Regions from separate parts of the Siminovitchia fortis genome, predicted to be linked through region 1. Evidence: riboswitches for the same ligand, from Rfam matches in the RefSeq annotation. Region 1 holds a riboswitch; each other region holds the start of a gene.
What was found. Region 1 has a riboswitch for thiamine pyrophosphate ahead of tenA (thiaminase II). Riboswitches for the same ligand answer to the same signal wherever they lie in the genome.
Positions count from the first base shown of each region.

Region 2: another riboswitch for thiamine pyrophosphate. It lies ahead of FS666_RS10315 (ABC transporter substrate-binding protein); the one in region 1 lies ahead of tenA (thiaminase II).
Region 3: another riboswitch for thiamine pyrophosphate. It lies ahead of FS666_RS17525 (ABC transporter ATP-binding protein); the one in region 1 lies ahead of tenA (thiaminase II).
Region 4: another riboswitch for thiamine pyrophosphate. It lies ahead of thiT (energy-coupled thiamine transporter ThiT); the one in region 1 lies ahead of tenA (thiaminase II).

Region 1 is NZ_VEKZ01000071.1:4,133-11,759, forward strand. Features, by position in the region: gene FS666_RS17120 (quaternary amine ABC transporter ATP-binding protein) at 1-592, shown strand, start outside; gene FS666_RS17125 (hypothetical protein) at 637-837, opposite strand; gene FS666_RS17130 (FAD synthetase family protein) at 1,020-1,901, shown strand; gene FS666_RS17135 (AEC family transporter) at 2,215-3,153, shown strand; TPP riboswitch at 3,237-3,337, shown strand; gene tenA (thiaminase II) at 3,442-4,128, shown strand; gene thiD (bifunctional hydroxymethylpyrimidine kinase/phosphomethylpyrimidine kinase) at 4,197-4,991, shown strand; gene thiE (thiamine phosphate synthase) at 5,005-5,631, shown strand; gene FS666_RS17155 (MFS transporter) at 5,813-7,021, shown strand; gene FS666_RS17160 (LysM peptidoglycan-binding and 3D domain-containing protein) at 7,200-7,627, shown strand, end outside.
Region 2 is NZ_VEKZ01000027.1:5,753-13,379, forward strand. Features, by position in the region: gene FS666_RS10290 (glycerate kinase family protein) at 1-1,071, shown strand, start outside; gene FS666_RS10295 (hypothetical protein) at 1,211-1,669, shown strand; gene FS666_RS10300 (SRPBCC family protein) at 1,938-2,390, shown strand; gene FS666_RS10305 (TIGR01777 family oxidoreductase) at 2,409-3,314, shown strand; gene FS666_RS10310 (helix-turn-helix domain-containing protein) at 3,404-4,642, shown strand; TPP riboswitch at 4,835-4,946, shown strand; gene FS666_RS10315 (ABC transporter substrate-binding protein) at 5,013-6,020, shown strand; gene FS666_RS10320 (MTH1187 family thiamine-binding protein) at 6,023-6,313, shown strand; gene FS666_RS10325 (ABC transporter permease) at 6,313-7,077, shown strand; gene FS666_RS10330 (ABC transporter ATP-binding protein) at 7,074-7,627, shown strand, end outside.
Region 3 is NZ_VEKZ01000076.1:3,551-11,177, reverse strand. Features, by position in the region: gene FS666_RS17540 (PTS sugar transporter subunit IIC) at 1-870, opposite strand, end outside; gene FS666_RS17535 (ABC transporter substrate-binding protein) at 1,020-2,030, opposite strand; gene FS666_RS17530 (ABC transporter permease) at 2,027-2,779, opposite strand; gene FS666_RS17525 (ABC transporter ATP-binding protein) at 2,776-3,546, opposite strand; TPP riboswitch at 3,661-3,759, opposite strand; gene FS666_RS17520 (YtoQ family protein) at 3,942-4,382, shown strand; gene FS666_RS17515 (DUF84 family protein) at 4,406-4,933, opposite strand; gene FS666_RS17510 (M42 family metallopeptidase) at 4,954-6,003, opposite strand; gene FS666_RS17505 (PepSY domain-containing protein) at 6,176-6,496, shown strand; gene FS666_RS17500 (YtnP family quorum-quenching lactonase) at 6,805-7,627, opposite strand, start outside.
Region 4 is NZ_VEKZ01000008.1:46,968-54,594, forward strand. Features, by position in the region: gene FS666_RS04650 (hypothetical protein) at 1-720, shown strand, start outside; gene FS666_RS04655 (MFS transporter) at 849-1,421, shown strand; gene FS666_RS04660 (YesK family protein) at 1,473-1,736, opposite strand; gene FS666_RS04665 (DUF3784 domain-containing protein) at 1,939-2,271, shown strand; TPP riboswitch at 2,373-2,470, shown strand; gene thiT (energy-coupled thiamine transporter ThiT) at 2,537-3,112, shown strand; gene FS666_RS04675 (amidohydrolase) at 3,378-4,973, opposite strand; gene fni (type 2 isopentenyl-diphosphate Delta-isomerase) at 5,031-6,059, opposite strand; gene FS666_RS04685 (squalene/phytoene synthase family protein) at 6,167-6,979, opposite strand; gene FS666_RS04690 (Uma2 family endonuclease) at 7,530-7,627, shown strand, end outside.

The sequences.
Region 1 (7,627 bases):
AATGCAGATTGAACTGCTCGATATCCAAAACAGGCTGCAAAAAACCATCATTTTCATAACGCATGATGTGAACGAGGCATTCAAAATGGGGGACCGGGTAGCCGTTATGAAAGACGGGCATGTTGTCCAAGTCGGCACACCGGAAGAAATAATCGAAAACCCTGCAAATGACTATATCTCCGAGTTTATCAAAGACATCGACCGATCAAGAGTGATTCAGGCCAGTCATGTGATGATCAAGCCGAATGCTCTCGTCTCCTTAAAGGACGGCTTGAATGTGGCAATCAAGGAAATGCAGGCAAACGGAATTTCAAGCGTCTTTGTCGTTGACCGCCAACGCAGCGTGAAGGGAATTGTAACGATTGATGATGCAATCAAGGGACTTAGAGAGAAAAAACGGCTGGAAGAAGTAATGCGTCATGATATAACGGTGGTAGATGAAGATGTATATGTGAGTGATTTGATTCCGAAAGTGTTGGAATCGAAATTTCCACTTGCTGTCGTAAATGAAGAGAATAAGCTGACAGGGTTCATTTTACGTGTCCATGTTCTGGCAAGTTTGACACCGGAAAACGGGATTGAAATACAGTAATCAGAAAAGAGGAGCCAGCTTAATATCTGCTCCTCTTTTTTGTATCACCTTGATAACAGCGACCTGAGCGCTTTTACAATAAGGACTACGGAAAAAAGAACGATGATGATGACAGAAACGATCATAATGACTGTTGAAAAAGCTGCAAGAGGTCCTGGAAGAAGAATTGTCAAATACAGAAGGGCGTATCCGGCAACAATGGCTGCCAGATAAAGGCCAAAAGATGTATTTTCAAAGAAAGACATGGTAACACACCCCCTTTACCATCATTTTATGTACAACCCAAGACATTGGTGAGGCCAATTTATTGAATGAAATAGAAAGGGATTTAAGAATTATATGATAATTATTGAAATCGTATATGAAGTGGTATATGATACAGAAAAGAACAACCTTCCTGTAAAAAACGATGACGGTGGTGTTAGAAGTGGAAACAGTTTATATAAAAGGACCGTTTGATGTGAAAGCGCTGGAAAATGAACCATGTGTCATGGCTCTTGGTTTTTTTGACGGCGTTCATTTGGGACATCGGAAATTGATTGAAACCTCCAGAGGCATTGCCGAACGGAAAAATCTCACATTGGCAGTAATGACCTTCTTTCCTCATCCGAGCAATGTCCTGCCAACGAATCAAAAAATAAGCAAATATTTATCACCTTTAGATGCCAAAAAGGAGATTTTTAAAGATTTAGGTGTTGAAAAACTTTTTATTGTGACATTTAATCACGAATTCGCCAAACTTGCACCAGCGGATTTCGTTCAAGAGTATATTTGCGGATTAAATTGCACACATGTTGTGGCCGGATTTGATTTCACCTATGGATACAAAGGCCAGGGAAACATGGACCGCATAAGGGATGACGGAGATGGAGAATTTGATATCACGGTTGTTTCTAAGGAAACGTATAAGAATATTAAGATCAGCTCCACTAAAATAAGGGAACTATTAAATGGCGGAGCGGTGGAGCTGGTCCCTCATTTTTTGGGAAACTTTTACTCTACCTGCGGACAAATTGAAGATGAATCATACGATTTAAAAAATCAAAAGACAATGGTGAAAGTATCTTTCAAGGATTATATGCTTCCTCGAAAAGGAACGTATTTGGTTCGTTTGAAGACGGAGCAGGACATGATTGAAGGAATCTGTACACTTTCTGAAAATACTCCGGACGTCCATACAATTCGTGTTCATTCGAATGATAGGCTGCATCTAAAGCCCACTGTTAAGATCGAATGGATTTCAGAACTGGAAACGCTGCCAAAAGGCGAAGGGGCCGGGACGGAAGAAAAAGGGCAGATGGTTGTTTGATACTGTTCATTTTTATCCCGCATTAACGGGCAGTAAGACTCCCACCTCAAAACTTTAATGAATCGGGTAGTTTAGGTGGAAGATCAACTGCCCGTAAAAGCCCGATTCGTTCAACTAACAATCAGTGGGGGATGAAGAAAACCCCCACTGATTGAAGTTTCACTTTATCTGTTGTCTTACAAAAAACTTTATGTATAATTAAACGAGTGAAGAATGATGCATTGACTGCATTCTATTGAAAAAAGATGCGGCCAATCGATTTCTTCGCTTTTTTCTGTTAATGTCAGTTTTCGGTGCGGAAATGGGGAGAGAAATGGAGTTTACAATTGTTTTTCAATCAATACTTATTATTACGATGATGATTATCATCGGTGCGATATTGGCAAGAACTTCGCCGCTAAATAATGAAACACGGACCTTATTCATCAATATGATCGTTAATGTGGCAATGCCATGCATCATTCTATCAAGTATTTTCCATGTAGATATGAATGAAGATATGTTCCGGAAAATTGTATTGGTTTTTGTGTTATCCATTATTATTAATGTTGTCGGTATCGCAATGGGCTGGATTTTTGCGAACCTTTTTCAAAAAGGGTCGAACCGCACCAGAGAAATTGCTTTACTGTCAGGACTCGGTAATACCGGCTTTATCGGAATCCCGCTGTGCGCTGCATTATTGGGCCCTGAAGGGGCGCTGTATGCGGCTATTTTTGATGCCGGAGTTGACGTCACAATTTGGACAGTCGGGGTTGTGATGTTGCAGAAGAACCGGAAATTTGCATTGCAAACATTAAAATCGATGATTAACATTCCGACAGCTGCCATCGTCATCGGCTTGTTTGCTGCTTTTTTCAATATGAAGCCTCCGGAAATAATCATCGGATTGACAGATCGGCTTGCCGCCCTGGCAGCTCCGCTCGCCATGTTTTATATTGGGATGATGATTATGGGGCTGCAGCGGGGAATTGTCCGCCAGTCTGTGCCCCAAACATGGGTTCCGATTACAGTAAAGCTCATATTGCTTCCGATTGCCACCATATTTATGATTCATTTCTTTAATTTTGATGCTGTGTTGATACAAACGGTGCTCATTCAATCGATGATGCCTACCATTACGTTGGCATCCATTCTGTTTGCCAGGTATTCGGCCGATGAACAGATGGGGGCTTTAACTACCGTTCTATCTACGCTTCTCGGGTTGATCACCATCCCGTTCATGGTCTATATCATGAGCTTATTTATCAACTAGGCTTGCTTTTTGAAATATTCCTGCTATAGTGAAGATTGAACGCATCTCTTATTTCTTCGTTTAATCCAAAAACAGAATACGATTGTGTCTGCTAGGGGAGCTTTATGCTGAGAGAAATCATTGATTGATACCCTTTGAACCTGATCTGGTTTATGCCAGCGTAGGGAAGCAGGCTGAGAATACGTTATTTGTATTGCTATGCAGCCGCTTCCTTTTTAGAGGGGCGGTTTTTTGCGTTTAATAAGCGGGGATGAGAGGCGCAATAAACATGAAGGAGCTGTACATAAAATGCGAGTGGACAAGATGTTATTTACTGACAGACTTTATGAAAATGCCAAGGAAATTTGGGAAAAGAGCTATCAGCATCCGTTTGTTCAAGGAATCGGGGACGGGACGCTCTCTGAAGATAAGTTCGTCTACTATATGAAACAAGATTATGTCTACCTGATCGATTATGTAAAACTGTTTGCCATCGGCGTGCAAAAGTCTCAGAATCTCGAAACGATGGAGCGGTTTGCCCATTTGCTTCATGAACATCTTCATTTTGAGATGGAGCTGCATCGGCAGTATGCTGCAGAATTCGGAATAACAAGGGATGAATTGGAGGAAACCGAACCAACACCTGTTAATCTTGCCTATACCCGCTATATGTTAAATGTCGCCCACAACGGAACACTTGCCGAATTGATTGCAGCTTTGCTCCCATGTGCCTGGCATTATGCTGAAACCGGCAAACGGCTGAAAGAACAATATAAAGGCAGTTTGGAAAGCAATCCTTACAAGAAATGGGTAGAAACATACTCATCAGAAGAGTTTGGCGCATTGGGAGAATGGCTGATTGAATTACTGAATGAGCTGACAAACGGTAAGCCGGAAAGAGAACTGGCGCTGCTTGAAAAGCATTTCCTGATCACATCCAAATATGAATATCTCTTCTGGGATATGAATTACCACAAACAAGAATGGCAGATCTGATGTTTGTCTTATGAGCAGGTGGGGTGCTCATGATGGTATAAAAAATAGAGCGATTGGAGGTTTGCTTCATGAAAACAGCACTTACCATCGCCGGCTCTGATTCAGGGGGCGGAGCCGGGATACAAGCGGATTTAAAAACATTCTCTGCCCTGGGAGTATTCGGGATGTCAGCGATTACAGCCATCACTGCCCAGAATACTGTAGAAGTCAGATCTGTTCAAAATATTGACTTGGATATGATCAGTGATCAGATTGCAGCCGTTTTTGACGATATAGGCGTGGATGCTGTAAAAATAGGCATGCTGGGTAATTCGGCAATCATCAAAACAGTTGCAAAAAGTCTAATAAAATACAAACCGGAGCATGTTGTACTGGATCCTGTCATGGTTTCAAAGGGGGGCCACCATTTGCTGGAACTCAATGCTGTCGCTGAACTCAATGAAATTCTGCTGCCATTGTCTTCGCTGGTTACCCCGAATATTCCTGAAGCCGAAATTTTATCCGGCAGGAAGATAAATTCGGAACCTGATATGTATAAGGCTTGCCGGGATATCATGGAAAAAGGGCCAAAAGCAGTGCTCATAAAAGGCGGTCATCTGGATGGGGACCCCAATGACCTGTTTTACGACGGAAAACAATTTCATTTATTTAAAGGTGAACGGGTTGAAACGAAAAATGTCCACGGGACCGGATGCACGCTTTCATCCGCCATTGCTGCTCACTTGGCGAAAGGTGAGAGTATGTTGACGGCCATCGGAAATGCGAAGGATTACATTACGGCTGCCATTGCCGAAAGCCTAGACATCGGACAAGGACACGGCCCGGCCAATCATTTTCACCATTTTTATGAGCAGGTCTATTAAGGGGTAGGGGTAATTGAAGTATGATATTAATTATAAACTATATTTAGTGACAGAAGAAGATATGCCTTTCGAACAGCTTTTGCCGGTCATCAAACAGGCCGTAAGCGGGGGTGTAAGCCTCGTTCAATTAAGGGAAAAAAGTTCTGAAGGGCGGATTTTTTATGAGAAGGCCCTTAAATTGAAAAGCTTCCTCGATACATTATCCATACCATTAATTATAAATGACCGTGTGGATGTTGCTTTGGCAGTAGGTGCCGCAGGAGTCCATGTCGGACAATCAGATCTTCCGCTGGAAGCGGTAAAAAAGATCATTCCGGATTCCATGGTTGTCGGAATATCCGCCCGTACCGTGGAGGAAGCCGTTCTTGCAGAGGAAAAGGGGGCGGATTATATTGGCGTAGGTTCCATCTTTCCGACATTGTCAAAACCTGATGCCAAGCTCCTTCCGAAAGGAATGCTGGAAAAAATAATTGAATCCGTAACCATTCCTGTTGTAGCCATCGGCGGCATAACCGAACAAAACGCAGGAATGCTTCAGGAATATAAGATAGACGGATTAGCTGTAATATCATCAATTACAAGAGCTGCCGATCCAAAATCTGCAGCGGAGCGGTTATTAAAAAATGCATTTAGAGGATAAAATTAAACATGAAAGCCGGCCTTGTTGTCAAGGGCCGGTTTTTTCAGCTGCAAAGGAAAAAGGATTGCTTATGCTTAAACAAAAGCTTCGCACGACGAAATATTATTCTTGTATTATTTTCCTATTCGCTATATGTTTAAAAGAGCAGTGTTCCAAGTTTTTTTAGCGAAAGGTGAAAATAATGAAAAGAGAAAACAGTTCAACCAGGGGTAAATTATGGACAAAATCCTTCACGTTGTTAGTCCTTGCAAATTTGTTTATATTTATGAGTTTCCAGATGCTGATTCCGACAGTCCCGCCTTATGTAAAGAAGCTGGGGGCCTCAGGCATTGAGATTGGCATGGTCACCATGGTATTTTCGATTGGTGCTGTACTTATCAGGCCCTTTATCGGTTATTTATTGGAGTTTTGCCAACGGCGGTGGCTTATTTTAATTGGAGCGGCAGGCCTTCTGCTTGTTACCATTCTGTATCCCCTTACGCAAATCGTGTTCATCCTGTTGTTATTCCGGTTTCTGCATGGATTTATGTGGGGATGGTCTTCAACCGTTAATGGAACGGCTGCGGTTGATATCGTGCCCAATGACCGAATCGGGGAAGGGATGGGGTATTTTGGGCTCTCCATAACAGTTGGCATGATCATCGCTCCCAGTGTCGGTATATTTTTGTATCAACATTATTCCTTTGATATCATGATCATTTTTTCCGCAGTTCTGGGTTTTATCGCCCTCATAATGTTTTCTATTATAAAATATCAAACACCGGAAAGCGTAAAAATGATAAAAAAAGAGGATGTTCGTTTTTCTTTTTCGGGATCGTTCATCGAAACGTCCAGCTGGTTCCCGGCTTTTATCACATTGCTGGCCACTTTTGGGTATGGCACGATTGTCACGTTTATCGTTATTTTTTCCGAAGAGCGCGGAATTGACCAAATTTTTTTATTCTATATTTTGAATGCTGTTACCGCAACACTTGTCCGCCCGGTAACGGGAAGGTGGTTCGACAGGAACGGGCCAAAGATTTTGGTGATCGTTTGTTCGAGCCTGACTTTCATATCCATGTGGATATTATCTTTCTCAACCGGCTGGGAGGGAATTGCCATTTCAGGCTGCTTATTCGGAGCCGGATATGGTTCTTTGATTCCTGCCCTTCAGGCATGGGTACTGGCAAAAACGCCAAAAACCCGGAGAGGAGTGGCAAATGGGATGTTTTATTCAGCAATCGATGTGGGGATCGGGATGAGCGGACTAGTTTTTGGAATGGTTGCCCTATTTATTGATACAGCAAAATTATTCCAAATCTCCAGCTTTTTCTTTATTGCTGTCATAGCTTTCACATTATTTGCCGGGGAAAAAACATTTTACCAGCACAGCAAGGATGTCGATATTTGAAAAGCGCCTTTGTCCCTATTTGCATGCATTTATCTAATACTATCGTAATGTGCCGGATGTAACAGCATGCAATATATTTGTAATAGAAGATAAATAATCCTGTTATTCGTTTGATATGTTCCTCTGTTAGCATAGTCATCGTTAGCGATCTTCGACTAACAAAAAAGGAGGAACAAAAATGAGAAAAAAGCTTATCGCATTTTTCACAGGGGCCATCATTGCAGGGGTATTTGCAGGTGGGCAGGCATCAGCTGCAGCAGAGGCATATGAGGTTCAGCAGGGCGATTCTTTATGGAGCATCTCGCAAAAGTACGGAACCTCAGTCCAACAGTTAAAGTCCTGGAACAATCTTTCCAGCGATCTCATTTTTCCCAATCAGCAGCTACATATTTCTGCCGATACGGCTGTTAATAAGGAACAAAATATAGATGATATATATACAGTTAAATCAGGGGATTCCTTATGGAAAATCTCACAAAAATTTGGAGTCCAAGTCAATGAGTTAAAAGCTTGGAACAATTTATCATCTGAACTGATTCACCCCGGCCAGAAGCTGGCGGTACAAGGCAGTGCAGTTCCGGTGCAGACTGAGGCGGTAAACACAGT
Region 2 (7,627 bases), on a different contig from region 1:
GCTCTTGCGATTGAAAGAGGAATTAAGAATGCTTTTCCTGATGCTCAAACAATCACTGTCCCTTTGGCCGACGGCGGTGAAGGAACGATGGATACGCTTGTGGCAGCAACGAACGGAAAGAAGACTGCTGTTACAGTGACGGGTCCGCTTGGAAAGCCGGTTGAAGCTTTTTACGGCATTCTTGGAGATGAAAAAACATGCGTCATAGAAATAGCCAGCGCTTCCGGTTTGGATCTGGTCCCAGAAAAAGAACGTAATCCGCTTATTACAACGACATACGGGACAGGAGAACTGATCAAAAGCGCCCTTGCCGAGGGTTATAGAAGATTCATTGTAGCGCTTGGAGGGTCCGCGACAAATGATGGCGGAGCAGGAATGCTGCAGGCGCTCGGGATGAAGCTTTTAGATAAGAAAAAAAAAGAAATCGGATTCGGCGGCGGAGAACTAAACCAAGTTCACAAAATATCTTTAGAAAATTTTGATCCGCGCATCAAGGAAAGTCATTTTGTTATCGCGTCGGATGTTGAAAATCCGCTCGTCGGTAAAAACGGCACTTCCTTTGTTTTCGGCCCCCAAAAAGGAGCTACGGAAGAGACCGTCCAAATTTTGGATCAAAACATGACGCATTGGGCGAACAAGGTAAAGGAAATTATGGGCGTAAAGCTGCACAACATGCCGGGTGCCGGGGCGGCCGGAGGACTCGGCGGTGCCTTTCAGGCATTTTTTCCATCTGTAATGGAAAAGGGTGCCGAGGTTGTAATGGAATATACAAGGCTAAAGGAACAGCTGGCAGGTGCTGATTTGTTAATCACAGGTGAAGGGCAGGTCGACTTCCAGACAGCCTTCGGCAAAACGCCGATGAGGGCGGCGCAGGCGGCAAAAAAGTTGGACGTCCCGACTATTATTATTGCAGGATCTGTCGGAAAAAATATCGAAAGTCTTTATCAATATGGAGTAATCAGTGTAAACAGCATCATGACGAGGCCAATGACACTTGCTGAAGCAATGGAATCAGCTCCCAAGCTCCTTGAACATACTGCTGAGCAGGTTTGCCGTACCTTTTTCAAATAAATATTCTCCCTTATCCTTCAAAGTGTCCGCTGTTTGCGATGCGTTTATAGGAGAAAGCCACTGTTTAACATTCCGGAAAGAAGGGTATTTCTCTTTTTAGAGAAAAGAACAGCTCTAAATTTGGAGAGGGGGCATTACAGTGAATACGATTTCTTCTCACTCGGATGACCATACGCTTGGCGAAACCAATTTAAAAGTCAAATCTTTCGTAAAAGGTGATCCTTCACCTTTTCCTGATATCGATTATTCTACAACATGTGTTTATGAACTGACCGATTTTACATTTAGAACCCCGTTGGAAAAAATGGATGTATTCAATCAACTGCTTGAAATTCCGAATCCGTGCGAAATATGGATTTTGCCGGTCACAGAAGAAGCAACCTCACTTTTGGAAGATATGCCGAAAGACGAAACATACGAAAAAACGGCTGCACTTTTCTCAATGCTTTCCAGCGTAAAGGAAAAAATTGAAGCGGACCGCACGTTCCTCATTGCACACAAAGACTATTGTAGCGGCATCATCCGGACACTTGAAAAACTGGGATTTACCGTTACTGAAAAAAAGCAGGAAGAATTAAAATCAATCAGCTTAACATAAGTATGTAAATTGCCGATCCATTAAACGATCGGCTTTTTATTTTACCCAATAATCTATCGTCACATATGAATATTCATCTTCACTTAAAACAAACTCAAATTTTAAGTTCTCCGTTTTATTTTGTTTTCTTTTACCAGCTTTTTCAGCCGGGCTTTTCTATCATTTTTCATAAAAGATCACCTGATTCTTCATTATAGCCTATTAATTTGGCTTTGCTCAGTTTTTTAACGTATAAAACCATATAATAAAGGGAAAAGGGGGTGCCGGCTTGAAGATATATACTATGGAAAACAGCCTGATTGTAAATGCTCCGATTAGTGAAGTGTGGGAATTTTTTTCAAATCCAAATAATTTGGCCATACTTACGCCGCCAAAGTTTAAGCTCCAATTTATTCAGGAGCCGCCTTCTTTGATGTTCACAGGCCAGAGGATCAGCTATTCCCTGTCCCCTTTTCCAGGCTTTCGAACCAGGTGGGAAGGCGAAATAAAAGAAGTTGCAAAACTTAAACGTTTCATAGATGAGCAGCAAAAAGGACCGTTCGCCTATTGGCGGCATGAACATCTGTTTTTCCACAATGAAGAAGGGACGGAAGTCCGCGACCATTTGCAGTATGCTCTTCCACTCGGCGCGATAGGTAAGGCTTTTCATCCCTTTGTCAAAGGAAAAATGACGGAGATGTTTACATACCGGAATGATAAAGTGAAAAAAATATTTTCGTAAGAAGGGAGTGTGGAGCAATTGCATGTAGTCATTGCAGGCGGAAGCGGGTTTCTCGGACAGGTTTTGCAGGAAAAGCTGTTGGCTGATGGCAACCAAGTAACGGTTTTATCAAGAAACGCTGAAAAGATCCGACAGACGGACCGGATGCAGGCCGTCGAGTGGCTCAAGCAGGGCAGCCGTCCAGAAGAAAATTTGGAAAACGTAGATGCCATCGTGAATTTGGCCGGAGAATCAATCAACGGTTTTCGCTGGACAAAGCAAAAGAAAGAGCGGATCATCAAAAGCCGGATGGAGGCCACAGGGGAAATCATTCGGCTGATTGAAAAATTGGAGAGCAAGCCCCAAGTCCTGATCAACGCTTCCGCCGTTGGATATTACGGTATGTCGGACACAGACACTTTTACTGAAAAAAGCACAAGCAATGCCAGTGACTTTCTTGCCGGAACTGTGCAGAAGTGGGAAGAAAAAGCGGCCGAAGCCAGCCGGCTTGGTGTCAGGATAGTTTTTGCCCGTTTTGGAATCATTCTCGGCAATAAGGGCGCGCTTCCGCTCATGGCGCTGCCCTATAAATTCGGCATCGGCGGGACCGTGGGGTCCGGGAGACAGTGGGTGTCATGGATTCATGTGGAAGATGCCGCCGGCATGATCAAGTTTGCGATCGACACTCCAGCCATTGAAGGCCCGCTCAACGTCACCGCACCAACCCCCGTACAGATGAAAGATTTCGGGAAGGTGATCGGTTCCGTTCTGGAAAAGCCGCATTGGCTTCCAGTCCCCGAGTTTGCTTTAAAATTAATGCTTGGAGAAATGAGCAGCATGCTGGTTAGCGGCCAGCGCGTGATTCCGGAAAAAGCAATAGAGAATCAATATGATTATTTGTTTCCGGATTTAAAAGAGGCATTAAAAGATATTTTTTCAGTGTAAAAAATTACAAGTTCATGAAAAAAATAGATTTATTATCCAAATTGTGCTACTATTTATCTATACAAGTAGTATGACCAGAGGATGAAAAGATGAATTTGGAGAAAATGAATATCGGCGCAATGATCAAATATCACCGCCAATTACGAAATATGACGCAATCTGAGCTGTGCAATGGCATATGTTCCGTTACACATTTGAGCAAGTTTGAGAATTACAACAAAGAAGTGAATCAGGAAACTATCATGCTCCTGCTCGAGCGTTTGGGCATTTCGTTAGACTCGATTCAAAGAGCTTCGGAAACGATTGCAGCCGACCTCTCTGATTTATTGGATGCTGTCCTTTCGTACGATAAGAAGCGCGCAGAAGAGTGCTACCAACGTGTGGAAGAACAGCGGGAATACATTACTTTCTCCAATTACATTGCACGCTACCATCTATACTTATATCGATATTTTTTGCTCGTCAATGACTTTGAGAGAGCCGTGAAGGAACAGGAAACACTAAGGCAAATTTTGAATTCTTTAAGTGCCCAAGAAAAAGAGCTTTATGAATATATCAATGCTGCATTTGATATTATTAAAGGAGATTATAAAAAGTCACTGGATACTTTGTTGAAACTTGAGGCAAACGACTTATTGCCCTCCCCTTGGCAAGCGGAAATGTATTATTTTATTGCACTTAATTATGCCAACTTGAAAGACAACAGCAGCAGTGTTGCTTATGGTCACAATGCTTTGGAGGCTTACTCCAGGTCTTTTAACTATTTGCGTATACTACATACTCAATTTTTGTTAGGTATCGCATACACAGATCTGGGTTTATACGAAAACGCTGCAGAGCAGTATCGTTTTATATTCAGGAATATGAATTTAATCAATACAGAAGAATTAATTTCTACCATGTATAACAACTACGCCCTGTTGCTTGAAAAAACGGGAAAATTCGAAGAGGCCGCAGGTTATTATCTCCTTTCAATGGAAAAAGCCCAATCACAGAAAGAATACCTGGTAAGCTTATGCAGCTATACTGAGCTTTTGATCTCCCTAGGAGAGAAAGAAAAAGCACTTCGGAATATTTCTAAGATTTTGGTGGAAACAAAAGCTAACTCTATGAAAAAGCAAGAATTGATTTTTCGATATTATCAATATTTATTAAAAGACCATAAAGAAAAGGCAATGGCATTTCTTGAAAACGATGTCTTGCCGTTTTTGGAAAAGTTCTTTTTCATTGAAGATTATAATAAATTTGCTTTATCCTTAGCAGAATATTATTTAGCTAGAGATACGGATAGAGCACTTTATTATTATAAAAAAATAGCAGAGAGGTGATGAAAATGAAAAAACTGATTGTAACCGCAAGCATTGCATGGGTATTTTACATTGCTCCGATTATCGGAGGCGGAATCACTCCGCAGTCACCGCCTATTTTTCCACCAGTTTGATTTGGCGTACGGATCAGGGAAGCTGCTCTTTTTGGAGCAGTTTTCTTTTTTTTCTGCTATAATGAGGGGGAATTAAATAATGATGAAGTAGGGGAACCGGTGGTGCCGGTTGAGAAAGCATTCGGGGAAAATGCTGACCCTTTGAACCTGATCTGGCTCATACCAGCGAAGGGAACGTCAAATTTTAGCATGCCTTGGCGCCTTGGGTTCATTTTCCCTTGGCGCCATTTCTTATATGACATCAGGGAGGAAATTCAATGAAAAAATGGTTGGGAAGTATCTTTAGTGTTTTATTATTGTTGGCCGGCTGCGGTGGACAAGCGAAGGATAAGAGCGATTCAGCCGGGAAAGAGGAAAGTCTTAAAAAGGTGTCTGTTGTCCTGGATTGGTCGCCGAACACGAACCATACAGGGTTATATGTTGCACAGGAGAAAGGCTTTTTCAAAGAGGAAGGATTGGATGTGGACATCATCCTGCCAGGGGAAGCCGGAGCGGATCAGCTTGTGGCTTCAGGAAAATCCGAGTTTGGTGTCAGCTACCAGGAGAGCATAACGGAAGCGCGTGTTCAGGATGTCCCGATTGTTTCAATTGGCGCGGTCATCCAGCATAACACATCGGGATTTGCATCCCCGGAAGAAAAAAATATCAAGTCGCCAAAGGACTTTGAAGGAAAAGCGTATGGAGGATGGGGGGCTCCGCTTGAAAAAGCGGTTTTGGCATCCCTGATGGAAACGGAAGGTGCGGATGTTGAGAAGGTGGACATCGTGAACATGGGGGATGCCGACTTTTTTACGGCTGTAAAAAGAGATATTGACTTCGCCTGGATCTATTATGCGTGGACCGGAGTGGAAGCGGAGCTTCGCGGTGAAAAGATCAATATGGTCTACCTTACGGATTACTCGGACAAGCTCGATTATTACACACCTGTTATTTCGACGAGCGAAAAAATGATTGAAAAAGATCCGGAGACTGTCAAAGCGTTCATGGCTGCAGTATCAAAAGGCTATGAATCTGCCATCGACCAGCCTGAAGAGGCCGCTGATATTTTAATCAAAGCCGTTCCAGATCTGGACGCAGAACTTGTAAAGAAAAGCCAGGAATGGCTGGCACCGCGCTATCAGGATGATGCCCCGCGCTGGGGAGAACAAAAAGCCGAAGTTTGGCAAAATTATATGGATTGGATGCTCGATAAAGGATTGCTTGAAAAAGAAATTGATGTGGATAAAGCATTCACGAATGAATTTTTACCCGAAAAGGAGGACTGAAAATGGCCAACTCATTAGTCAGCATACAAATCATCCCGAAAACAAAGAACGGCGAAGACGTCATTCCCTATGTGGATGAAGCGATCAAAGTGATCCGGGAAGCAGGGATCAAACATGAGGTGCACCCGCTGGAGACAACGATGGAAGGCGAATTCTCCGAATTGATGGAAGTTATCAGGAGAATGAATGAGCGCATGATTGAAATAGGCAGCAGCAATGTCATTTCCCAGGTGAAAATACTATATCAGCCGGAAGGGATAACAATGGGCCAATTGACGGAGAAATACCAATAATGGGGTGGGTCGCAAAGAAAGGATGGAGGCCGGCAGCGGTCCTCCTCCTTTTATTATGTATATGGGAATTGGCGGTAAAAATGCTCGATATTCCCGAGTGGCTCCTTCCTGCACCTTCTTCCATCTTTGCCGAAGGAATGGAAGGTTTCGAGGGGATCCTGCCGCATCTTCAATCGACCGTGGGGCTTGCAGCCGGAGGTTTTGTGATCGGCTGTGCTGTCGGCCTGCTAACTGCCGTCATTTTGCATTTGCTCCCGGGAGTCCAGGAGTCAGTTTATCCGCTTTTGATTTTATCGCAAAATGTTCCAATCATCGTCTTGGCTCCACTATTGGTCATTTGGTTCGGCTTCGGGCTGCTGCCCAAAATCATCGTCATTACGCTTGTCTGCTTTTTCCCAGTTACAGTTGCGGCTATGGACGGTTTCCGGAATGTCCCGCATGATATGAAGCATTACATGCTGATGGCGGGGGCTTCCAAAATCCAGTTGTTTTCAAAGCTGGAGTGGCCGTATGCCCTCTCCTCCGTTTTTTCAGGGCTGAAAATTTCAGCGACCTACAGTGTGATGGGAGCCGTGATTTCCGAATGGCTCGGGGCAAAAAGTGGGATTGGAGTCTATATGACACTGTCCTCTTCATCTTTCCGCACAGACCGGGTATTTGTGGCGATTTTTATCATCATGATGTTGAGCCTGCTGTTTTTTGCCGTCATTACATTTGCTGAAGCTAAGCTTGTCAAATGGAGAAGAAAGAAGGTTAATAGATGAGCGACTTGGAAATCAGACATTTGTCCAAAAGCTTTGCGGGAAAAGAAATATTGAAGGATTTACAGCTTTCGGTTGAGGAAGGGGAATTTGTCACGATTCTCGGTCCTTCCGGAAGCGGTAAAAGCACACTTTTTCACCTTATCGGAGGACTTCTGGCTCCAGATCAAGGCGGCGTTTTTTTGGATGGACAGGAAATTACGGGAGAACGCGGCCATATCAGCTATATGCCGCAGCAACACTCACTGTTTCCGTGGCGGACCATTTTACAGAATGTGCTCTTGGGGCAGGAGCTGACCGGAAAAGCGGATGAAGCGCGGGCTTTGGAAATGATTGAAAAAGCCGGGCTTGCCGGATACGAAAATGAGTTGCCGGATGCTTTGTCAGGCGGCATGAAGCAGCGGGCCGCTTTTATCAGGGCGTTATTAAGTCCCCAGCCGCTTATTTTGCTGGATGAGCCGTTTTCGGCACTTGATGATTTTACGAGACAGGATATGCAGCAATGGCTGCAATCCATATGGATGGAATATAAAAAGACAATTCTGTTCGTGAC
Region 3 (7,627 bases), on a different contig from region 1:
CGTTGTAAAGGTCATGATTTGCCCCACAAATCCGCTGGTTCCCATACCGGCGCCCGCTGCGTTACTGGACATTCTCCATATAGTTGCACCAAAAGGAGCCAGTATCATTCCTGCAACAGTGGGAGGTATCAGTATGAGCGGGTAACGGATAATATTGGGGACTTGCAACATCGAAGTTCCAAGTCCTATGGCAAGCAAACCACCGACCTTGTTTTCCCTGTAGCTAGCAACAGCAAAACCGATCATCTGCGCGCTGCAGCCGATGGTGGCAACACCTGCAGCAAGTCCATTCAAATCAAGCATCATGGCAATAGCCGCACTTGAAATGGGGGCCGTCAATGCAAGCCCCATCAATGTTGCCACGACAATTCCCATGACGATCGGGCGTTGATCGGTCGCCCACATGATCCAGCTTCCAAATACCGTCATGAATTTCGATATGGGTGCGCCAACAAACTTGGCCACAGCAAAACCTATAAATATGGTCACAAATGGAGTCACAATAATATCGACTTTCGTTTCTTTGCTGACCATTTTCCCTATTTCAGTAGAAACCAAAGCTGCCACATAGCTTCCGGCAGGACCGCCAAAAGCTGCTCCAGCCGCCCCTGTTGCCACGGCTGCAAAGATAACGAGAGGAGGCGCGCCAAGCCCAAAAGCAATCGCTGCACCTATCGCGGGGCCCATCAGCCCCATTGCCATTTCGCCCATCTCTGCAAAGAATGGCCAATTTAGCTGCTGTCCCGCTGTTTTTATGATCAACCCAATAATCAATGATGAAAATAATCCAAGTGCCATATAGCTTAAAGCATCTATAAAATATGCTTTGGCAGTAAAATGAACCCCTTTGCGCTCTAAAAACTTTTTCATTCCATATCCCCCAATATATTTTCCATATCCTTAACTAGTGTAAAGACAACTGTATGTTTTGTCTATCTCTTTTTTATATATTGGGTGATACAAAGTTAAAAAATACAGGCAAAAAGGAATTACCCATTGATATGGATAGGAAAGGAAGCTTATTCAGCGATATTGATGAACAATCCTTCTATATCAGGTACTTCTTTGATATATTCGGTATCGGCCAGCCACTGAACCACCTCTTCCCATAAATCTTCCGATTGGCTTCCGAACATCTCACCTTCCGCTTCCATACGCGGCAGCAGCTCAGCCAAACTTTCCTTTTCCACTTCCTCGTTTAAAGGGAAGTTTTCTTCGTCTTGGTTTTTAAGCAAAATATCAAGAGCCTGATCTGGTTTTTCCCTCATGAATTCATAGCCCTTTGTTGCTGCACGCCAGAAAGAGCGAATTTCATCTTGCTTAGTCTCCCACGTGTCGTCATTGGTGACAAAGAGCAACTCATAATAACTAGGAACTCCATAATCTACTGGATTAAAATGATTCGTTTCAATTCCTTCAGCAGCAAGGACCGGCACCTCGTGGTTGATAAAGGCTCCGCTCACTGCATCTACACGCTTCGTTGCAAGCGCAGCGTTAAGTTCAAAGCCGATATCGGTCATTTTCACCTTGCCCATATCCCCACCATCTGATTCCACAATCGTCAGGACAAGCGGTTCATTCACCGGTATTCCCGGCCAGCCCACCGTTTTGCCTTCAAGATCTTTTGGCCGTTTAATCCCACTGTCTTTCAGGAAAACAATATGGTTCAACGGGTTTCTTACAATGGCTGCGACTGACTTTACAGGAACACCTTCGGCTCTTGCAGCAATAACATCCGGCTGATAGCTAATGCCCAAATCTATGTCACCAGTCGCTGCCAGATTGATCGGGTCAGTCGTATTTGCCGGAAAACGGATATTGACTTTCAAGCCTTCTTCTTCAAAATAACCTTTTTCCACAGCAGTATATAAATAGCTATGTACAGCATTTGGATACCAGTCGAGCATAATATCAAACTCTTGAAGCTCTTGATCCGATTCATTTGCTACGACTTCCTCCTTGTTTTCTCCACAAGCTGCGAGAAACAAAGATAAAAGTATGACTGTGGTCACTATCAGCTTTTTCTTCAATTTACATTTCTCCATTTCATCATTATTTTTTCCAGAATTCGTACAAGTAAAAATAGAGCAATACCTAATAATGACAGAAGGACAATAGGTGCAAAAACACCGGCTCCGTCAAACTGCGTCATCATTCTCCGGCTGAAATATCCAAGACCCGAATCGGCCCCAAGCCACTCTCCAATCGCCGCGCCAATCACACTTAAAGTGACGGCCACTTTTAATCCCGAAAAAAAGTGCGGCAATGCGGACGGCAACTCAACCTTTAGAAAAATTTGCCGTTTAGATGCCCCCATTGTCTGCAGCATTTCCTTTAAGTGAGGATCAGCAGATCTCAGTCCGTCAAACGTATTGACGGTAATCGGAAAAAATGTGATCAATACAGTAACAACCACTTTACTCCAGATGGAATATCCGAACCATAGGACAAATATCGGTGCAAGCGCAATTACCGGTATCGTTTGCGAAGCAATGACAAGCGGAAAGAATGCCTTCCTTACAATCCCACTTTCATGCATCCATATAGAAAGGCCGGCTCCGAATACGAGCGACAAAAAAAGGCCCATTAAAATTACGGCTAATGTCGCCGGCAAGTGGTTAATAAATAATATATCTCTCAATTCCCATAATCTCACCAATATATCTACAGGTGATGGCAAAATAAATGGTTTCCCATACAAACGGGCTCCTGTTTCCCATACAATCAATAAAAAAAACACCAATCCAATCGACAATCCATATCTTCTTAAAAAGTTCATATTGTCACCATTTTCTTCAAATCCATCAGAAGCTTCTCTTTTAACATGGTAAATGCAGGATTTTTCAAATCCGAAACAGTCCGAGGACGGCCAAGTGGGACCGTAATTTCATCCAGTCGTTCAACAGGGGTTTCGCTGAAAATAAGGATACGGTCCGACAGAAACAGCGCTTCTTCTACATCATGTGTAATAAAAAGGATCGTTTTTTCCATTTCTGTCCACTGTTCAAGCAGCCATTCCTGCATAACCATTTTCGTAACCGCATCCAATGCGCTGAACGGTTCATCCAGCAGCAACAATTCCGATCCGCTTAAAAGTGCCCTTAAAAAAGACACCCGCTGGCGCATGCCTCCTGAAAGCTCATGTGGGAAATTTTCTTCAAAGCCTTTTAATCCAAACCTTTCCAGTTGTCCCATTACGTCTTTTTGGGCTTCCTTCCCATATAGCCCTTTTAGTTTCAGCGGCAATGCTGCATTATCCAATACAGTGAGCCACGGAAGCAATCCATCTTTTTGGGCCATGTAACCGATATGCCCAAGCCGGTTCTTCATTGCCTCCCCATTCATGAAAATATTGCCTTCATCCTGCGTTTCCAGGCCCGAAATGAGGCGGAACAATGTACTCTTTCCAGATCCGCTCGGACCGATCACACTGACAAATTCACCGGCCTTGATCGTAAAGCTCAATTCTTTTAATATCTGTGCATTTTTTCCGTCACTTCTTTTGTATGAAAAAGTGACGTCTTCAAACACAAGGCTGTCTGCCATCTTTCATCTCCTTTCCAGACGAGATACCAGGTTTGCCCTTAGTCTTCATTAAAAAAGAGCCACTTCTTCATAGAAGTGGCTCTACATCATAGACATACGTATGCAATTTCATTTAATTGCAAACAACCACTTCCCTGCGCTGGCATTATCCAGATCAGGTTCGAGGGTTGAGGATCCATCCTCTCTCAGCTTTTGGCACCCCTAGTGTTTCTCGAATGGTATTTAATTTTGCTTACTTCTTACTTCTTACTTATAACCTATTAAACAATTAAAATCAAATTTATTATATTTATTCAATTGATTGGATAATTCTTTTATTTATAGATAATTTACGGGATTATTCTGACTTTTAATGGTAAGATGGATGGTGATAAACCATTTTAGGAGGGGTTTTAATGAGGTTAACTATCTATCTCGCCGGAGAGATTCACAGCAGCTGGCGAGAGGAAATTAAGGAGAAAGCCCAAACACTTCAGCTTCCGGTCGATTTTGTAGGCCCGATGGAGAATCACGCCCGCTCGGATGCCATCGGGGAAGAGATTTTAGGAGAACAGCCTGATGCTGTTTTCAGAGATGAAGCCGCTTCCAGTTTTAACAATCTTAGGACCCAAGTTTTAATGCAAAAAGCTGACTTGGTCATCGCATTGTTTGGCGAAAAATACAGACAATGGAATACAGCAATGGATGCCAGCACAGCCCTTACTCTTGGAAAACCGCTTATTTTGATTCGCCCCAAGGAACTTCACCACCCGTTGAAAGAACTCTCAAACAAAGCGAATGCCACAGTAGAAACGGTCAACCAGGCAATGAAGGCATTGGCGTACATTTTCGAATAATAAAATACATAAGGGGCAGCTCCTTAATTGGAACTGCCCTTAAGCTTTTCGTACTGTCCGATCAAAAGTTTCGTAATATGGCTGAACATGGCCGCTCGGTCAACTAGACCATGTGTAAAAACTCCAATCGCGCCTTCCTTGTGACGGATCCCCTGCATTTTACTGTAAGCATCCATGACAGGCCCAAGCTCTTCTCCGGCCCTCAGACGCTCTGCTATGTCACCCGGCAGTTTTATTCTCGCTCCGCCGGCAAATAAAGTTTCCTTTCCACTTTCAGCCAAAGCCCCCCAGTTGCATAGGAAAAGCCCGAAAGGTGTTTCTGTCACCCCCCCTTCAAGACCAATTGCAATATCTGCCTCTTCCATTTGGTGTAAGCAGAACTCCGCTCTATTGGCAGCACCTTTCATTGTTTCTTCATCGGAAAATGGTTGCGGGCTAACTCCCGATGGTGACTCCAGCGAAAGGACGGAAACTTCCATATTTAATTCCCTGAATGTATTTTCAACAGCCTTTATTTTCGCTTTATTTTTTGATCCGATAGCGATGATCATATCTAAAACTCCTTGTCTGTCTATTGGTTTCGAATCGAATCAACCGTTGCCTTGTCAGTCGCTTTTACTAGATTTACAAGCAACTCTTTTGCGGCGGCATAATCATCAACATGCACAATGGACGCATGTGTATGGATATACCGGGAGCAAATTCCGATCACTGCACTCGGTACTCCTTCATTGGAAATATGTACTCGGCCGGCATCGGTTCCTCCCATTGAAACAAAATATTGATAGGGGATGTCATGGGATTCTGCAGTATCGAGCACAAATTCTCTCATCCCTTTTAGCGTAACCATGGAACGGTCTAAAATTCTTAAAAGGACGCCTTTTCCAAGATGGCCGAACTCCTTTTGATCCCCTGACATGTCATTTGCAGGACTGGCATCCAGCGCATAAAAGATATCAGGTTGAATCATATTGGCAGCGGAAGCAGCACCTCTTAATCCCACTTCCTCCTGCACAGTCGCTCCTGAATAAAGTATATTTGGAAGCTTTTCATGCTGCAGTTCCTTCATCAATTCAATTGCGAGGCCGCAGCCGTAACGATTATCCCATGCTTTGGCCATAATCTTTTTTGGATTGGCAAGCGGGGTGAATGGACAGATCGGGATAATCTGCTGCCCGGGCTTGATTCCAATTTTCTTGGCATCTTCCCTGTCATCAGCCCCTATATCAATCATCATGTTTTTTATTTCCATCGGTTTCTTCCGTTGCTCAGGACTAAGAAGATGGGGAGGAATTGAAGCAATTACCCCTATGATCGGACCATTCTCTGTGATGACCTGCACCCGCTGGGAGAGAAGTACCTGATTCCACCATCCGCCCAAAGTTTGAAACCGAAGCATACCGTTTTCCGTAATCTGTGTTACCATAAAACCTACTTCATCCATATGACCAGCCACCATTACTTTCGGACCTTGTCCGTGCTTAACGCCAAAAATGCTTCCTAAACGATCCTGTACAATTTCATCGGAATATTTTTCCAGTTCACCTTTCATAAATCTGCGTACTTGGTGTTCAAAACCTGGTGCTCCAGGAAGTTCTGTCAGAGTTTGAAACAAATCCATCGTATTTTTATCCAATGAAACTACCCCTTTTCCTATATTGCTTTCATTTTATTTGGCTTTCATATATTTTACCAATATTTTATCTTTCATAATTTATTATCATTTATTATTCGAACTGCCTCTTAAATTACGGTATACTAAAAGGGATGATTTGACTTAGGAGGTGCTCGTTGTGAATTGGAAAAACTTTTTACTAGGCGCAGGTGCCGGTGTCATTGCTGGCTATTATGCGAGCGAAGCTTTAAAGAAAAATTCTTTGGCATCTGGTGAAAAAGTACTTCAAACCGTTAAAGAAGCATTCAAGGATTCCGGCAGCATTGAAGGCTCGTGGATTAAATTCAGGCCTGAAGAATATGAGAAATACGCTATTAAAACACAAGTGTACAGAGGCGGCATTACGACAAAGGAAGACGGGGAAACAAAACAATATGAATTCCTTGCCGATGCCAACACCGGTACGATCATTGATGTGTATCCAGTGACCTACGCGTAAGAAACATCCAGTACATAGAACAAAGGCGCAGGCGCCTGTTTATCGACGTACAGACTGGAGCGCTTCTGACGAGATAAAGGAAACACGCGCAGCGGAGCGGAGCGATGTTGACTTATCGTAGGAAGAAGCGTGAAGTCTGCTAGTCGATGGGCGCTGGCCGCCTTAAAGCGCCACGTCCTGTGGCGCCGGCGGCACTAGGACCTCCTGTCCGTCGGAGCCGGACGCAGCACTAAGTGAAAAATAAGTTACTCACAACCTGAGCATTTTATAGTACGCTAAACAACGAAAAAACAGGTGATATTTTAAGTTCACCTGTTTTTTTGTTCTCTTTTAACTGCCTCAATGATATTTCCTTCTCCGTCCCATTTTAAAGCCCTATAAATGGCATCATGATAAAAAATGAACCAGCTCCCCGCTTCAATTTCCGCAGGGATCCACTTTTGTTTCGCGCGGATCGAGTCCATCGGGTAGTCATCATACGCCAATACCCATAAAACGTTCGGGTGAGCGTGCGTCGGCATAATATCCGCCATGTGGACAGCCTTTTCGCCGTCGCTTTCAATCGTAATGATGCTGTGGCCCGCACTGTGTCCGCCGGTATGGAACATTTTGATCCCGTCTTCCACAATCAGTTCTTTTGCAAACGTTTTCACCTGATCGGCTATTGGTTCCCAATTTTCCTTCCAATATGTATTTCTTGACCGGATATTCGGCTCCCGCATTTCATCCCACTCAATTTTCGAGGTGTAAATGACCGCGTTTGGAAAAACTGATGCATACCCATCTCCGTCTCGCTTGGTCAGCCCGCTGGCATGGTCGAAATGCATGTGGGTCATGCAGATGATATCAATATCCGCAGGCGAAAGCCCTAATTCGGCAAGTGATTGTTCGATTTTGGATTCTTCCGTTACACCAAAATTACGGATTTGTTTCTCTGACAATTTCCCGCTGCCAAGCCCTGATTCTATTAAAATATTTTTGCCATTTTTCCGTAGAAAAATAGGGTCGGACCGCAATTCAACAAGGTTCTTCTCATCAACAGGGTATTTCCTGGACCAAAGTGCCTTGGGCACAACACCAAACATGGCGCCGCCGTCAAGATGGGTCACTCCCCCATTCAACCATGTCAAC
Region 4 (7,627 bases), on a different contig from region 1:
AAACCTGCCGCTGATCAGAACCAAACGGAAAAAGCAGGTGAAGGTGAGGCCAAAGAAGCTACAGACGAGGTGGACAACTCGAACCACAGTATGACACAAGCAGAAGTCATCGAGGCCGTGAAAGACCAATTCCATACAAACTTAACGATCAAGCTTCCAAATGAACTCCCCCTGAATAATGGCAAGCACCTGACGGCAACAACTAAATCGGATGAAAATCGTTACTCGGTTGTTTTTTTTCAAAGTGATGAGCCGATACCGATCAATAATGAAGAACTGGTCAATGACAGTGGTGCAGCTGACCGGATAGCCCGGATAGATGTAAAAAAATACGAAAGCCAAGAAGCTGCAGATGAGGAAATAGCTTTTGAGAATTTCAGTGAAATTGGCGGACAACCAACTGACCTGGGACATCATATAACGGGTTATCAAGATGCAGGTGCTGGTTCTGTATGGACAAGCTGGAATGAAGGACGCTGGGCTCTTTCATCACACGCATTTACCAATAATGGTGAAGAAGGAACGGCTCTCGCCCGTGATGCCGTACAATTTTTGGAGGACCACACACTTCCTGTTCCAAAACCGCATGGACATGCCTTTCTTGATGCGGAAGGAAAGAACACCCGGATCCTGTGGCAGGACGGCCAGGTAGTCTACGCCATCGACCAAGTGAGCAACCCGATGGATGCACTGAAGATAGCCACTGCATTTGAAAAATGAGAGAAATGTGATTTGAAAAAAGTACCGTTTATTAATAGTTACACTTTTTTTGCCTCCTTTGGATATGCTTTATCCGAAGGGGACTTTTTGCTAATTGCCAATTCTTCGACTTTTTTGAGAAAAAGGCAATACCTGTCGGCTTTCTCGCTTGTCTGACAGGCCTTTCATATGCAAGCATTCTATCTTATTTATCCATCTATGCCCAAGGAAAAAATCTGCTGAGCATGACAAGTACCTTTTTCCTCGTCTTTGCCGCTGTCATGCTTCTTGCAAGACCGTTCACAGGCAGGTTGTTTGATCTGAAAGGACCTCAATACGTCCTGTACCCCGGATTGGTTTTATTCATCGCCGGGCTGATTATGCTGGCATATACAAGCTCGGCCGCCACATTTTTGACCGCCGGTGCATTGATCGGGCTTGGATACGGATCTTTAGTGCCGAGTATGCAGACGCTTGCCATTCAATCCACGAGTATCGAGCGAAGCGGGTATGCCACCGCCACTTTTTACACTTTCTTCGATGGCGGAATTGCGCTTGGTTCATATATTTTCGGGATCATTACCGCAGCAAACGGTTATCAATCGATTTATTTGATTTCCAGTGCGCTCGTGTGCTGCGTCTTTATATTGCTTATGATTTTAAATCCGAATAAACAAGATGGAAAAGCGGCGGACGCCGTAAAGGAAGTGGAGAGTTTTTAAGGGGGCTGTCTAAAAAGCCCCTAAAATAAATCAAGGGGTTATTTTTAGAGTTTAATGTTTTTTTACTTTTGATATTTTTATAGATATATAAAAGGACAAGATGGTAAAAATAAGGATTGTAAACGCACAAATACCATATGCGGCACCTTCAAAACCTCTAATCTCAAAACTTATGATGAATATGATGATTGATGCCAATAAACCTAAATAAGATGGAATTTTTGCTAAAACTGCTGACTTTTTATTTAGAAGTAAGGTTAGAAGAATGATCACGACACCAACGATACTACCTGTACTAACTGGACCGGATAACAAACAAACCACTCCCCATTTTTTAATTTAATTACTCTAATAATACCAAAGGTTTGAAAAGGTAAGAACTGTAAAATGATTATTCTTTGGAATAACCCCAATTTAACTTTGTTTTCTTTTGATTTACTTTTTTATCGGCCAAACCTTGTGCCGCAGTTGGTATAATAATCAGGAGCATGAAATTTATACGAGAGAGGCTGCTGCTATGACCGGATTCATTATAAATATTATCATTCTCATTCCATTCCTCATTTTCGCCGTCATACTGTCAAAAGGGAAAGGCGCATTTTTGATTGCCGGCTACAATACGAAGTCTGACAGTGAAAAAGCCCAATATGACGAAACGGCGTTGTGTAAATTTATGGGCAAAATAATGTACGGCATTTGTTTTAGTATCTTGCTGTGGGGATTAAGTGAAGCTTTGGAAAACCAGTTACTGTTCATTTTGGGTCTTATTTTATTTATTATCATCGTTATTTTTGCCATTGTGTATATGAATACCGGGAGCCGGTTTAAAAGAAAATCTGATGGCAGATAACGGCCCTCTTTATCTCCATTCCTAGTTCGAGTGAATCTCCTCTCAATAACAGAGATTGCATTTTATTCAAAATATACTACAATAAAGGTAGAAATTTGAATCGGCGTACCAAGGGGAGCTTTTTGCTGAGAGCGGACTCGTTCCGGACCCTTTGAACCTGTTAGATAATGCTAGCGCAGGGATGGTATATAAACGGCAATAAGATTATCATTGCCGTTGTTCCCCTATGGTTACGGTCGGTCATCATATCATAGGGGGTTTTTTTATGGGAAGAGAAAAGATGTCATTACGTGCACTGATGGAGGTATCGATTTTTGCGGCATTTGCAATGATGCTTGATATGATCCCATCCGTTCAAATAACGCCGGCAATTAAGTTTTCAGTTTCCATGGTACCCATTTTTATCGTGTCGCTTCGCTGGGGAATAAAGGCCGGGTTTGCTTCAGGATTTTTGTGGGGCCTGCTGCAAATTGTAACAGGGGATGCTGCCGGACAAATTTTGACGCCTCTTCAAGGATTAATTGAATATTTTATTGCATTCAGTTTTATTGGTGCAGCAGGATTGCTTGCACCTGCTATAAAAAATGTTTTGAAATCTGAAGGAAAAGTCATGCTAGTCTTGTTATTATTAAGTGCTGTATTGATTGGCGGCGCTGCAAGATATATTTGGCACTTCATCGCCGGAATCATTTTCTGGGGGCAGTACGCACCTCCAGGCCAATCTGCTTTTCTTTACTCACTCATCGCAAACGGCACTTCTTGCATTGCCTCTTCCTTAGCTTGCTTTATTGTGATTGCATTGCTTACCACAACAGCACCTCGTCTGCTGCAAGTGAAATGAAGAATAAGTGCAGTTGCTTTAATCAGTTCCAATGGAAGCCAGTCGATTCCCACATGTCTCACTAAGTTTTTCTATAAAAACTTTGATTTGACTAAGCTGCAATCGGGCGTGATTTGTTGAGCAAAAGATAAAAGGGCAATACATATTTTACATGACTAATATGTATTGCCCTTTATTTTTTTGACTTTCTACGATTTAGGCCTTGATAACACGAACTCAAGTATTTTTTTGGTTACATGACAGCAGCAACAAGGACCCTTTCCCTTCAGACCCTCGTCTTCTGATATACCATTTCTCCGCCCATATACGTTTCTTCTACGTTCATGCTGCTAATTTCGGCTTTGTCCGCCTTAAAGATATCTTTTTCAAGAACGATGAAGTCAGCATGGTATCCCGGAGCAAGCCTGCCAACGAAAGGAATCCGGGTAACTTCCTGTGCCGCTTTCGTATAAAGCTCGACCGCTGTTTCAAGCGGAATGCCCTGCTCCTGTCCAATATCTGTCCCGTTGTAAGCCTTCCTGTTCACGGCCGCTTCCAGTCCGACAAATGGATTCACGGGATCATCCCATGCAGTGGCAGGCGCATCTGATGAAAAAGCCACTTGAATTCCTTTTTCCAGAATGGCTTTGACCGGGTAAGATTTTCTCGAACGTTCTTCACCTAAATTGTTCAGGTAGCTTTCTATTTCGGCATATAAAAAAATGGGCTGGGTCACAAAGGCGATTCCGGACTCAGCTGCACGCCGGAGTGCCTGCTCCGTCGGCAGCGACACATGTTCGATTCGAACAGATGGGGCCCCATCCAGCCAATCGGCTTTTTTGTAAAACGTATCAACGACCTGGTCAATGGCCTGTTCCCCCATTGCGTGAACGGCCAATTGGATACCGTATTTTTTTGCCGCTTCCCCTGCTGCCAGCAGCTCCTCTTGACAGGTTGTAGAAATCCCGAAATTTTCACCGTCTCCCAGAAATGCGGGGTTTACCCAAGCTGTCTGGCCGGAAATACTGCCGTCGGCAAATAATTTAATTCCAGCGATATAAACAGGCTGTTCCCTGTCAAAAATGGCCGGCTCATGCAGGTCAAACTGCTGGAACGCATCCCAATTGTAATAGAGGGCCGCCCTTTGCTTCAGCCCTTTTTTCCTTGCAGCTTTATATAAATCATAATAATCGATAGGGTTATGCTCTCCCATCATCTCTGTAATGCCAGTAACACCCTTGGCAAGAAATGTGTCACTGTATTCCGCCAGCAATGCGGCCTTTTGTTCAAGGCTTTTTACAGGCATTTTACTTTTCACTAAATCGGCTGCACTTTCACGCAGTACACCTGTCGGCTCTCCCAGTTTATCACGATCAATTTTTCCGCCTGGAGGATCTGGCGTATCCCTTGTTATTCCGGCAATTTCCAAAGCTTTGCTGTTCACGGTAAGAATATGGGTGCATGTCCGTGTCAAAACAATCGGGATATCACTGGCCGCCTGGTCCAAGTCATGCCTGTTCGGCGCCCTGCCTTCATCCAATTTGCCTTCATCATACCCCCAGCCTTCTATCCATGAATCAGGTCCTTGCCCTTTGAGCCGCTTCTTCAACGCTTGAACCATGCCTGAAATGGATGTCACTCCCGGCGGCGTGCATGCAAGCTGCTTCGATGTTTCCGCAAGCAGCAACGGATGAAGATGGGCATCAATGAACCCGGGAAGTACGCGGCGACCTTCCAAATCATACTTCTCTCCCTGAACAGGAGGCATATCCTCCTCTTTTCCAACCCAAGTAACAATTCCATTACTGACGATCATAGCATTGGCCTCTTTGTTTTTCTGATCCGCTGTAAAAAATTTTCCGTTCATGAAAATGCGATTCAATTTGCAACCCTCCAAATAGAGCAATATGCATCAATTTTCGAGGCCCTCATACCACTATCATCGTTCTTTCAGGCGGGGAGTTCCTTTCAATTCTTGAATTGTCGACGCTCCGATTCCGAACATCGACATCCGAAGTTCCATTTCGCGGATTTTCATTACTTCAATAACATCTTCCGGGCTTTGGGTCGCTTCTTTCAGAATGGATCGCCCGAATCCGACCAGGTCGGCACCCAACGCGATAGTCTTGGCGCCATCCAGCCCCGTCTGCATCCCGCCGCTGGCAATCAGCGGACGGTCCCCAATTTCTCCGCGGACCAGCTTGATCGATTCCACCGTCGGAATCCCCCATTCGCTGAAGCTTTGCGCGGCAGCCCGCCGGATGGGATCTTTGGCACGGAACTTTTCCACCTGGCTCCAGGATGTGCCTCCAGCTCCGGCCACGTCGATAAACGCCACACCGGCCTCAGCTAACTTTTTGGCTGTCTGGCCATCGATGCCCCATCCAACTTCCTTGATTCCGACCGGAACCTCCAGCGTGCTGCACAATTGTTCAATCTTCTTTAATAACCCTTTAAAATTCGTATCTCCCTTTTCCTGAATCACTTCTTGGATGCTGTTCAAATGAAGGACGAGCATATCCGCCTCAGTCATCCCGATAATTTTCCTGCATTCTTCGACACCGTATCCGTAATTGAGCTGAACAGCACCAAGGTTTGCAATAACAGGGACACTCGGTGCGTACTTCCTCATCATGAAAGAGGAGGAATGTCCGTCGCTGTCGAGCAGTGCCCGGGTGGATCCGAGCGCAAGCACCCACCCCCGTTCTTCGGCCGCTGCGGCCAAGTTCCGGTTAATCGTCTCGGCAAGGGCTGTCCCGCCCGTCATGGAACTGATGAGAAACGGCGTTTTGCATTCAAAGCCGAGGAATGTGGTTTCAATGGAGATTTCGTCAAAAGCGATTTCGGGGAGCGCATTGTGGATGAACGTAAACGACTCTAATCCTGTGGAAATCGACTCCCCTGTAACCTTTTCATTCAAAGTGATTTGAATATGCTCAGATTTCCTTTGCTCGATTGAGTTGGCCAACGCCAACACCTGCCTTATCATCAATATTCTTACAGATTTCGCAGCCGCTCCATAGGGGAGACGGGGATTAATAAATCTAAAGCGTTCTCTGCACCTGAAACATGGAATTAACTGATTTGAACTTCTTCTACCGTTTGTTCTACTTCTGCACGTGTGATTTTTTCCCGTCCCTCTTTCATCGCTTTTAACGTTTTCTGAGCCAGGGCAAGCGGCAGACGGCAGAATAATAAAATGCTTTTCTTTTTTAGAAACTTCATATATTCATCTGCCTTTGCCAAGTTTACCTCTGCATATTCAAATAGCTTTGCACGATTCCAGCCGTCGGGTACGAAGCTTACACCACGTTCATCCCAATCTTCCTTTTCATTGCGCAAAATGTTTACGGCCTGAAGCCCGCGCCCATAACCAATGGCAAGTTCCCGGTCTGTTTTTTCTTCGCCATAATGCTCCCAAAGGTCCGACAGCATGACTCCAACAAGTCCTGCAACGTAATATGTGTAGTCATCCAAATCTTCACATGTGCGGATATCCCAGTTTGCTTTTGCCCATTTTGCCATACCAAATGCCATTTCAGAAGCAGCGTTCGTAACGATTGGCAGGGCATCTTTTGGACAAGCTTGCAGCCATTCTTCTAAACGAAGTGTAACTTCGGGCATTTGATCTTTTGTCCGTCCAAGAATTCTTAAATACTCTTGGTTATCAAATGGTTGTTTAAATAATTCGCTTACTTTCATTAAGATCGTGCATTTTACATCATTGTCCAATTCTTCATGGTCTTCAATTTCATCAATTGCCCGAAATACTAAATAAGCAGCTGCAACCGAATACTTTAACTCCTTTTGCAAAAAAGTAATCGGAATATAAAATGTACGACTCGTCTCTTTCAGCATACGCATAGCATCTTTCGGAAATCCACTCATTCTTTTTCCGTACCTCCTATTTAAATCTGGCTATAAATATCGTATCTTAATTTTTTAAAAAACACACGAAAACATACAATAAACGGAGTTGTTCCCTGATCTGGTGTATTACTATATTATCTCATATCCCGGCATTGGTTTAAACAAGGATAAAGGATATAATAAACGCCCTCTATCAGGGTTCACTTATCTTTTTTTAAACAAAAACAGGCTGCCCCATCATAAATGAGATAACCTGTAAACGTTGATATAACGCCGATATTAAAGTATTGAAAATTGCGGAGGTCTACGCGCACCTTCTTTAAGGCACTGTTACCCCTTTAGAGAGAACTTGATCTTATCCATTTTCCAGAAAACGATTTCATTGAATTGACACAATTTCATCGAAAGGTATATCAGAGGATATTATTAATTGCGCTCGGCGGAATAAGTAATCCCAATTCCTCATAGAAGTGTATATCCCCCTCCGAATCAAATGCGAGGGTGTCGCGCATCATTATTTCTTTTTGGTTATTAATTCGAGTATAATTGACTTAGGGTGGTGATTGCTTTGAGTTTATTAAATGAAAGGTATAGCACCTATGAAGAATTTGAATCTGAACGGAAGAAAACAGATAAAAGGTTAGAATTTATCGATGGTGTTATATA